Regions from separate parts of the Pseudarthrobacter sp. NPDC059871 genome, predicted to be linked through region 3. Evidence: riboswitches for the same ligand, from Rfam matches in the RefSeq annotation. Region 3 holds a riboswitch; each other region holds the start of a gene.
The links. A riboswitch is a leader RNA that binds a small molecule or an ion and turns the genes downstream of it on or off. The one in region 3 is predicted to bind cyclic di-AMP.

Region 1: it holds a riboswitch for cyclic di-AMP, as region 3 does, so the genes downstream of both, ACFV4R_RS07915 (hypothetical protein) here and ACFV4R_RS11670 (LysM peptidoglycan-binding domain-containing protein) in region 3, are expected to answer to the same signal.
Region 2: it holds a riboswitch for cyclic di-AMP, as region 3 does, so the genes downstream of both, ACFV4R_RS13150 (M23 family metallopeptidase) here and ACFV4R_RS11670 (LysM peptidoglycan-binding domain-containing protein) in region 3, are expected to answer to the same signal.

Annotation. Positions count from the first base shown of each region.
Region 1 covers NZ_JBHWJV010000004.1:229,365-232,630, reverse strand. Annotated here, with positions in the region: gene ACFV4R_RS07925 (response regulator transcription factor) at 1-6, shown strand, start outside; gene ACFV4R_RS07920 (sensor histidine kinase) at 13-1,506, shown strand; cyclic di-AMP (ydaO/yuaA leader) riboswitch at 1,640-1,796, shown strand; gene ACFV4R_RS07915 (hypothetical protein) at 1,800-2,525, shown strand; gene ACFV4R_RS07910 (glyoxalase superfamily protein) at 2,730-3,098, opposite strand; gene upp (uracil phosphoribosyltransferase) at 3,157-3,266, opposite strand, start outside.
Region 2 covers NZ_JBHWJV010000009.1:60,351-63,616, forward strand. Annotated here, with positions in the region: gene serC (phosphoserine transaminase) at 1-430, opposite strand, end outside; gene ACFV4R_RS13145 (metal-dependent transcriptional regulator) at 726-1,421, shown strand; cyclic di-AMP (ydaO/yuaA leader) riboswitch at 1,538-1,781, shown strand; gene ACFV4R_RS13150 (M23 family metallopeptidase) at 1,792-2,622, shown strand; cyclic di-AMP (ydaO/yuaA leader) riboswitch at 2,735-2,932, shown strand; gene ACFV4R_RS13155 (C40 family peptidase) at 3,003-3,266, shown strand, end outside.
Region 3 covers NZ_JBHWJV010000007.1:205,472-208,737, forward strand. Annotated here, with positions in the region: gene ACFV4R_RS11660 (lytic transglycosylase domain-containing protein) at 1-26, opposite strand, end outside; gene ACFV4R_RS11665 (hypothetical protein) at 127-1,095, shown strand; cyclic di-AMP (ydaO/yuaA leader) riboswitch at 1,281-1,453, shown strand; gene ACFV4R_RS11670 (LysM peptidoglycan-binding domain-containing protein) at 1,457-2,302, shown strand; gene ACFV4R_RS11675 (YdiU family protein) at 2,396-3,266, opposite strand, start outside.

The DNA.
Region 1 (3,266 bases), on a different contig from region 3:
GAGTAGCTCGCCATGGCCACTTCAGAAGCTCCCTACGCCCGGAGTTGGCTCAGGCCGGCAACCTGGCACCTGCGTACCCGGCTGATCGCCCTGGCCATGGCCCTGCTCATCGCCATCTGCGGCGCCGTTGGCATCGTGAGCTACGCATCGATGGACGCCTTCCTGACCCGGCAGCTCGATGACCAGCTCAGCCAGGCCGCAAACCTTGCCGACAACCCCGGCCGCCCGCCGTTTGGCGGCTTCAATGGACGGGACCCCCTGGACGCCAGGGGCCAGAGAATCGGCACAGTGAACGCGAGCATCCGCAACGGCCAGGTGAGTTCCGGCGGTTTCCTCGCCTCGGACACCACCCGCCAACCCTTGTCCACGGAGGACAAGGAGACGCTCCTTGCACTCGACGCCAACTCCCAGCCGGTGGACCGTTCAATGTCCAGCGGTGACTATCGGCTGATCGCGGTCCAAACAAACTCCGGCGATGTCCTGGTCACGGGACTCCCCCTGGCTACCAAGGAAAGTACCCTCAGGTCCCTGGTGTGGACCTTCGTGTTCGTATCGTTGGGCGGTTTGCTGTTGATCGGCCTGGTGGGGACGGTACTGATCCGCCGCACCATGAAACCCCTGGAACAACTTTCCGAGGTTGCCACCCGGGTGTCTGAGCTGCCCCTTGACGCCGGTGAGGTGGCGCTCGCCGTCAGGGTGCCGGCGTCGAACTCCAACCCGGGCACCGAAGTGGGCAGTGTGGGGCATGCACTGAACCTCATGCTGGACAACGTGGCCAGCGCCTTGGAAGCCCGGCAGAAGAGCGAAACCAAGGTGCGCCAGTTCGTGGCGGATGCCTCGCACGAGCTCCGCACCCCTCTGACCGCCATCCGTGGTTACACCGAGCTGATGCGGATGACCGAGGACTTCACACCCGACGGTCAGAAATCGCTGGCCCGGGTACAGAGCCAGTCCGAGCGGATGACGGCACTGGTGGAGGACCTGCTGCTCCTGGCGCGGCTGGATGAGGGCCAGCCGCTCAAGCTGGCCGAGGTGGATCTGACGCAGCTGGTGGTGGAAAGCGTCAGCGACGAAAAGGTCATGGCCCCCAGCCACACCTGGCGGCTGGATCTTCCTGCGGAGCCGGTGCTGATCCACGGGGACGGCGCGCAGCTGCGGCAGGTGCTCATGAACCTGCTGTCCAACGCCCGCAAACACACCCCTGCCGGAACCACCGTGGTTGCCGGCGTCAGTACGGCACCGGACGGCGCCGCTGTCGTAACGGTCACGGACGACGGCGGGGGCATCCCGGCGGACTTCGTGGACCACGTCTTTTCACGCTTCGCCCGCGCAGACGCGGCCCGCAAGGGCAGCGGCGACCAGGCCGGCGCGGCCGTTGCCGAGGGCACCAGCGGGCTGGGCCTTTCCATCGTCCAGTCCATCGTGGAAGCGCACGGAGGCCGGGTAACGGTCACATCACGGCCGGGGATGACGGAGTTCGCGCTCCGTCTGCCAACCGTGCCCTGAATTCGCCAAGGCGACGCGCCGACGTCGTGATGTCTGTTACCTAAATGTGACTTAAGCGCCGCTCTCCTGTACCGTCGATATGGTGCGGTTCCCGTTCGGGCCGCATATCCGGATGACGCCAAGCTCTGCCACTTCCCGGATTTCGCTTGAACTGAGGCAGAGGCGGGGGACCCACGTCCCGGGCAACGCAGTACTGCCCTTGGGGTTAAGCCAGCACGTGTATTTGCCGTGCGGCCGGATGCCCTCATCCGAACCCGACAGCTAACTCCGCAGGTGTGAGAGGCGAATCAAACATGTCTAAATTCACGGTAAAACCACGCCCAAAATCGGCTCCCAGCCACAGCGCGCAGCCTGAAACCCGCAAGAAGTCTGCCTTCGGCAAGCGCGCGGCGGTCCTCGCCGTGTCCGCAGCGATGCTGGTAGGCGTCGGCGCCGCAGGCCAGGCCACGGACGGATTTTCCCGCGTGGCAGCCACCGGTGCCGAGTCCCCGGCTGCCGCCGATTCCCAGATGAGCATCGAGAAGAGTGAAATCCGCTCGAACCCGGCCGCGTCCGCGCCCGCCGAACTCAAGGTGCAGCCCCAGGAGGCAGCACCGGCACCCGCACCCGCGGCAGAACCTGCCCCGGCTGTAGCGCCTGCACCGGCACCGGCACCGGCACCCGAGCCTGCTCCGGCCCCCGCTCCCGAGCCTGCCCCCGTCGTCGCCGTCAACGACCCTGCCGGCGCACAGGCTTACGCATCCGGCCAGCTGGCCAGCTACGGGTGGGCGCAGGACCAGATGCAGTGCCTGGTCACCCTGTGGACCAAGGAGTCCGACTGGACCACCACCGCTACCAACGCCAGCAGCGGCGCCTACGGGATCGTGCAGTCTCTGCCCGCCGAGAAGATGGCGAGCGCCGGTCCCGATTACCTGACCAACTACCGCACCCAGATCAACTGGGGCCTGAACTACATCAAGGAGCGCTACCAGTCCCCGTGTGGCGCCCTGAACTTCCACTTGGGTAACAACTGGTACTAAGAACCCGCACTGGCTGAGGCCCTTCCGACCGGCCGCCGCCGAACCTTCCCGGTTCAGCGGCGGCCGTCGTCGTCTCCGCAGCCATGCGTGCGAGGTAGCAGTTTTTGGAGTTGACCCTCCGGCCGCCGAGCGGATTGGCACCTGCTTCGCCGTGGCGGCGAAATACCGCGAAGGCGTCGTGGTCCGGGGGGCCAGAACGTGCCGTTACCGTCCCGGGATGTACTGGACGGCCCAGCGGTTGCCGTCGGGGTCTGCGAAGTACACGAAATGACCCCAGTCCTGGACGTCCACATCGCTGACGTCCACGCCGTTGTTCTTCAGGTGGTCGTGGGCGGCCTGGATGTCACTGACCACCAGCTGGAGGTTGGAGCCTGTACCCGGAGGAGCGTCCGTGAGGCCTTCACCGATGCAGATGGAACATGCCGAGCCGGGCGGGGTCAGCTGCACGAAGCGGATGGACTCCGACGGGCGTTCGTCGAAGTCGGCGTTGAAACCAACCTTGTTAACGTAGAAATCCTTGGCGCGGTCCACATCGGACACGGGGACAAACACGAGTTCAAGTTTCCAGTCCATTGCCACAGGCTACGGCCGGACCCCATATTGCGGAAGGCCCTCCGCCCGGTCGATGCGGTTAGCCGGCGATGCCGTACAGGCGGTCTCCCGCATCCCCAAGGCCCGGAACGATGTAGGACTTTTCGTTCAGCTTCTCGTCAATCGAGGCGAGGACGATGTGCACGTTTG
Region 2 (3,266 bases), on a different contig from region 3:
ATACGTCGACGCCGGCCTCGGCCCGGGCTGCCGGGCGGGTGCCCGGTTCCGAGGTGACGATGGAGGACGCATCCAGGAAGGGTGCCTTGTTGGTGGCGGCGGCAAACTTCGACCCGAACTCACCAAAGGACAGGTGCTGGGCCTTCTTCTCCACGAGGCCGAAGGAGGCAACATCCCAGAACGCGGTGGAACCGCCGACGCCGAGGACGACCTCGTAACCCTCCGGCGCGCGGAAGAACTGGCTGAGGCCCTCGCGGACCGAGCCCACGAGGTTCTTGACGGGGGCCTGCCGGTGGGACGTGCCCAGGATGGTCTTCGACGCCGCAGAGAGCGCATCGATCTGTTCCTGCCTGACCTTGGACGGCCCGGCTCCGAACCGTCCGTCCCGGGGCAGGAGGTCGGCGGGAATAGTGATGCTGGTTTCGCTCACGGGGGCTCCAATGTCGGCGGGGAGGTGGCTTTGGCCGGGCGGGCGGATAACGCCACCCGACAGTCGGCAGTGACTGCAATACAGGCCTTTCCCATTCTGCCTGAACAGGCGTAGGCGCGGGAGCCGGAGCCGCCAAAGTCCAAACATTGAGACACGGGAACGTGGAGCCTGCAACTATTAGGACAAAGTCAAAATAGGCTAAGCTTGCCTCCGGACTATGTCGCGCCGCATGGCGGCGGGCCGTGTGGGACAACGCGGAACAACGCAGGGTATTGCGCTCGAGGAGCTGAGCTGGATGACGGATCTGATCGACACTACGGAGATGTACCTTCGGACCATCCTGGAGCTGGAGGAAGAGAACATCGTTGCCCTGAGGGCCCGTATTGCCGAGCGGTTGCGCCACTCGGGCCCCACCGTGTCCCAGACCATCGGCCGGATGGAGCGTGACGGCCTGGTGGTGGTGTCCGGCGACCGCCACCTGGAGCTCACCGAGGTTGGCCGCAAACGCGCCACGGAGGTCATGCGCAAGCACCGCCTTGCCGAACGGCTCCTGGCTGACGTCATCGGCCTGGACTGGGCCTACGTCCACGACGAAGCGTGCCGCTGGGAGCACGTGATGAGCGAGCGTGTTGAGCGCCGGATCTACGAACTGCTCAACCACCCCACCGAATCTCCTTACGGAAATCCGATTCCCGGACTGGCCGCCCTGGGCGGGCACCCGGAGCTGTCCTTGGCCGACGGCGCGATCAGCCTCCTGGAGGCCATGAAGACGTACGGCCCCGCCTCTGCCGTGACCATCAGCCGGCTGGCCGAACCCATCCAGGTGGAACCCGAACTCCTTTCCCAGCTCGACGAAGGCGGCATCCGCCCTGGAGCAGCGGTATCGCTGGAGCGTGTGGGGGACTACATTTCCGTCCGTGTTCCGGGCATTGAAGGCGCCCTGGAACTGCCTCCTGAAGTGGCTGCCCACGTATTCGTAGCCGTCAACTGACACCGTAAAAGCCACGCTTTTACCCCGTGGGAGCTGGATCACGCAAACATAACGGAATTGTTACTAAGGGACTTAAGCCCCTATAGTTGAACGAAAGCGTTGATACTTAAGCGTTACCTGATCTGGAGCCGAGCTCTGCCAGCGGATCAGGAGCACCAAGTCATAACTGGCAGAGGCGGGGGAACCACAACTGGCAGCGGGGGACTGCCTTGGGGTGAAGTCCGTCAGCAGCAAGCCTCTTCCAGTGAAGGAACCTTCCGGGGATTTCTCTGTGCCGCAGCTTGCTTACGGCGGACCGGGTCTGTGAACTCTCTGACCCGAATCCGACAGCTAACTTCGCAGGCTATCCAGAGAGGAACCCTTCTTGACCATGCAGACCCCCCGGGGCCGCCGGCGCGCGGCGGGCCCCGCTGCTACGCCGCGTGCTGTCGAAGCCGTCCAGGCTGCCGAGACCTCGCGCCCCCGCGATCTTCACCGTGATGCGCGCCGCCGTCGGGGTCCATTCCGCCAGATAACGGAATTCGCCTCGGCCAGCGGCATCGGCCAAAAGGCCGGCATCGCGCTTGCCGCCACCGGCCTGGTGCTCACCGTGACCGTCCCCGTCACCAGTCCTGTTATGGCGACTGACGCCAGCGGAACCGGTGCCGTTGCCGCCTCGTCGGTGACGCCGCAGCCCGCGATTTCCGCAGAAGCTGGCGCCCAGATCGACTTCAGCCGCTCCGCCGTCGTGACCCAGGCGGACCCTGACGGCAAGCTCAAGCAGCTGCTCAGCGCCCAGTCCGCAGGATCGGTCTCCCGGGCTGCATCCGCCGGTACCCTGGGGGCCCCGCTGGCCACCATGGCCACGGCATCGCCGTTCGGCTACCGCGTCAGCCCCATCACCGGCGGCACTGGCGACTTCCACCGCGGGCAGGACTATGTTGCCCAGTGCGGAACCTCCGTGATGGCTGCCGCCACCGGAACCGTGACCTTTGTGGGCTGGCACCAGTACGGCGGCGGCAACAGGGTGGTGGTGGACCACGGCAACGGCCTGGAGACCACCTACAACCACCTGTCGTCGTTCAACGTCACCGAGGGCCAAACCGTCTCCCGTGGTGACGTCATAGCCCTCAGCGGGACCACTGGCGCCTCCACCGGCTGCCACCTCCACTTTGAAGTCCAGGTCAACGGCGAGGTCGTCGACCCCACCGGCTGGCTCTAGCCAAATGATGGTGGACTCTCGAATGGCCGTGACCCGCCGTGACCTGAATGTGACATTCAAACAAAACTGCTGTACCGTCTAACTCGCGTCAACTTTTCCGAAGTTGACGCTCTTGAGTGGATTGCCTAACTCTGCCACCGCTCAAGGTCCGTTCGCATTTCATCGTCTGGCAGGGGCGGGGGAACCAATTTTGGCCTTCTTGTTTCGAAGGCCTTGGGGTTAAGTCACGAAAGCTTCCTTGGAAGCCGTGTGGCCGGGTGACTCCCATCCGAATCCGACAGCTCACCTCGCAGGCATTGGGAGAGGCTACCTTCGTGTCTTCACGCCATAATGCTGCGCGCCACCGTGCGCAAACGGTTCGTACCAACCCTTTGGGCGCCGTGTCCAAGGCTGTTAGTGCCAATGCCGGGACAGTGGGTCGCCAGGCTGCAGTAGTTGCAGCTGCTTCCGGCCTCGTTCTGGGTATGGGCCTGCCGGCCGTCGCGGACACCACCGCGGGTGTCTCGGCATCCACCGAGTCGGGTTCGGCCCAGACGGCCCTCGCCGTCACCGCGGCACCTACTGCCACCGTTTCCTTCGAGCGCCCGGTCATCAAGACCACCGCCGCTCCGAAGCCCGAGCCGGTACGCACCCAGTCCACAGCT
Region 3 (3,266 bases):
TTCAGTTTGGTAACAAACAGGGACATAGTCCCGTAGCCTACGGCCTCAACCACAGGTTGAACCTTTACTGCTGTGGATTGTTATCCAGCAGAGACGGAAGCCGCGCCACAGCCCTAGACTGTGCCCATGGCCGGCGCCAGCACACCAAGCACCACAGCAATCCGCCGCGGCCCTGCCTCCGCACGGACAGCAGGACGGGCACCCGCCCGCCTGCGGTTGCCGTTCCTGACCGCAGCAGTACTGGCGGTATCGGCCTGCACCCCGCAGCAGCCCACCCCGGCAGCGTCCCCCGCTGCCGCCGCCCCCGGACCGGTCACCATCGAGGTAAACCAGTCCCGCGACCAGTACGGGCAGCACGCCATCCTGCTCCAGCTCACCAACACCACTGACGGTCCCCTGACGGTGGACCTGGCGCGGGTCAGTTCCGCGCTGTTCGACGGGGACATCGAGTGGACGCCACAAGCGGGCGGCCTGGAGCTTCCGCCGCACCAGCCCAAGAGCGTGCCCGCACAGCTTCCACCCCCGGCCTGCGCCGCCCCGGCATCGGCATCCTCGCAGGCCAGCGCCAGGGTTTCCGTTTCTGCGGCGGGACAGCAACCGGCCACGCTGACCCTCCAGGCTCCGGATCCCTTCGGCGTGCTGCCGCGCAACAATACCGAGCTCTGCCTGGCCGCCGACGCCGCGAAGGTGGCCGGGCTAAGCCTGGACCCGCAACTCGAGGTAGCGGCGGACGGCCGCACCGCCGTCGTCCGCCTTCGCGTCAGCCCACGTCAGACGGTTCCCGGAGAGACTCCGTCCCTCACGCTGCACAGCGTGGGCGGCACTCCCCTGCTGGCGGAGGCCGGGCCCGGGCCTGGGGCTGAGCCGTGGCCTCGGAACGTGACGGTCCGGTCGGGGGAACCCGGCACGGTCCTGGCCCTGCGGGTGCGTCCCGCCCGGTGCGATCCGCACGCTGTGGCGGAAGACAAAGTGGGTACCCTGCTGCCCCTCACCGTTGCCGTCGGGAGCCGGGAAGGTGTCCTGAAAGTGGCTGCGGACGGTCCGTTGCGTGCGCAACTTTATGACTTTGTTACGGAGGCCTGCCAGACCGGCTAGGCACCGGGCATCATCCGAGGTCACGGCGGCGTGCCGGGCTGCCCTCCGGACGGTGGCCCCATCCGAGAGGACCGCCTCGTATGTTATCCAAATGTGACAATCGGGTGAACGTCGGGTTATGGTCGTACACGTGTCCCTCCCAAGCGGGACATTCCCCTCAGCTTGCCGAGCCCTGCCGCTGAACCGGGATTCAATCGCTTTCCAGCTGGCAGGGACGGGGGAACCAAGTTTCCGCGGCTTCATTGAAGCCTTGGGGTTAAGTCGATATCGCCTTCCGTCCCTGACGAAGTGCGCTACCGGCCGGGCATCTCCAGCCCGAACCCGACAGCTCACCCCGCAGGCATGGGAGAGGCGATCAACCGTGTCCAAAAATTTCACCACCGCCCGTCACCGTGCTACTCCGGCCGGCTCCATCGCACTGCAGGGCCTGGCCGTGACGGCCAAGGCCCAGGCCCGGACCTTCGGACGCCCGGCACTGGCGGTAGCCGCAGCATCCGGCATTGCGTTCGGCGTCGGAGCTCCGGCACATGCAGGCGTGACCGGCCCGGACAGCACCGAAACCACTAACGTCCAGGCATACTCGGCTCCTGCCGCGCCCGTAGCCGCTGCACCCGCCGCCGCTGCCGGCAACGTCCACACGGTTGTTTCCGGCGACACCCTGGGCGCCATTGCGTCCGCCAACGGGGTTGGCCTGAACGATGTCCTGGCAGCCAACGGCCTCGACGTTTCCTCGATCATCTACCCGGGCGACCAGATTGCCATCCCCGGCGCCGGATACGCAGCCCCGGCCGCTCCGGCTGTCGCTCCGGCAGCAGCACCGGTGCAGACCGCAAGCGCGGCTCCCGCCAACACCGGCATGAACCTCGGCTACGCCTCCGCAACGCCTGCGGCTACCGGCTCGGGCACCGGCGCCGCCATCCTCGCCAACGCTTACGGCCAGGTTGGCGTCACCCAGGATTGCACCGCCATGGTGGAGAAGGCCCTGCGAGCCGTCGGCAAGTCAGTAGGCGACCTGGCTCCCGGCCAGTTCTTCCAGTACGGCACCGTGGTGGGCGCTCCCGCCCCGGGTGACCTGGTCATCTCTGCCGGCCACGTCGGCGTGTACGCCGGTGACGGCCAGATGGTCAGCGGCGGCGTCAACGGCAGCCAGACCCAGGTGCACTCCGTCAGCTGGGTTGGTGCAGCCTCCTACGTACGGGTCGCCTAGCCCTGCTGAGCAGGTAGCGTCCAGCTCATAGAGCTGCAAAAAGGGCGGTAGCCGGGATATCCCGGTTACCGCCCTTTTGCTTGGTTGCCAGGTTCAGGTGCCGCAGAAGGTCATGTACGTCCCGAAGTCCTCCGGGGCGCCCTCGGCGTACCGCTCCAGGCCGGGGCGTTCGCTGTACGGCGCAGTCACCGCTTCCAGCAGGCCGTGCAGTGGATCCAGGTCCCCGCCGGTAGCCGCTGCCAGCGCCTCTTCGACCAGGTGGTTCCGCGGAATGTACGCGGGATTGGTGCTGTCCATCAGCCCGGCATCCGGCCCCAGCTTCTGCCAGCGTTCGGCCCAGGCATCGTACACAGCCAGGTCCATGACCATCCCACGGACAGGACGGCTGTCACCCCGGGCAGCCTTGGCCAGGTTCCTGAAGAAGAGCGTGTAGTCCACCGGGTCGTCCTTGAGGATGCCGGTGACGCCGTCCACCAGGTCAGAGACCTCCTGGGCTGCCGCCGTTTCCGGTTTCCCCGCAACAAGGCCCAGCTTGGTGGCCATGCCGCCAAACCACTCCGCACTGTAGTGCCGCCGGAACCCGCCCAGCGCCTCCACGGCCACCGGAACCGCCGCCTCCTGGTCTTCGTCGATGAGCGGCAGCATGGCTTCGGCGAGGCGGGCCAGGTTCCATTCGGCCATGACCGGCTGGTTGGCGTACGCATACCGGCCACCGACGTCGATGGAGCTGTACACGGCGGCCGGGTTGAATCCGTCGATGAAGGCACAGGGGCCGTAATCTATCGTTTCACCGGAGATGGTCATGTTGTCTGTATTCATCACACCGTGGACGAACCCCACCAGCATCCACTGCGCCACGAGCGAGGCCTGCGCCGCCACCACGGCCCGGTACAGGGCGAGGTAGGGGTTCTCCTCCGCGGCGGCATCCGGATAGTGGCGGCTGATGGCATGGTCCGCCAGCCGG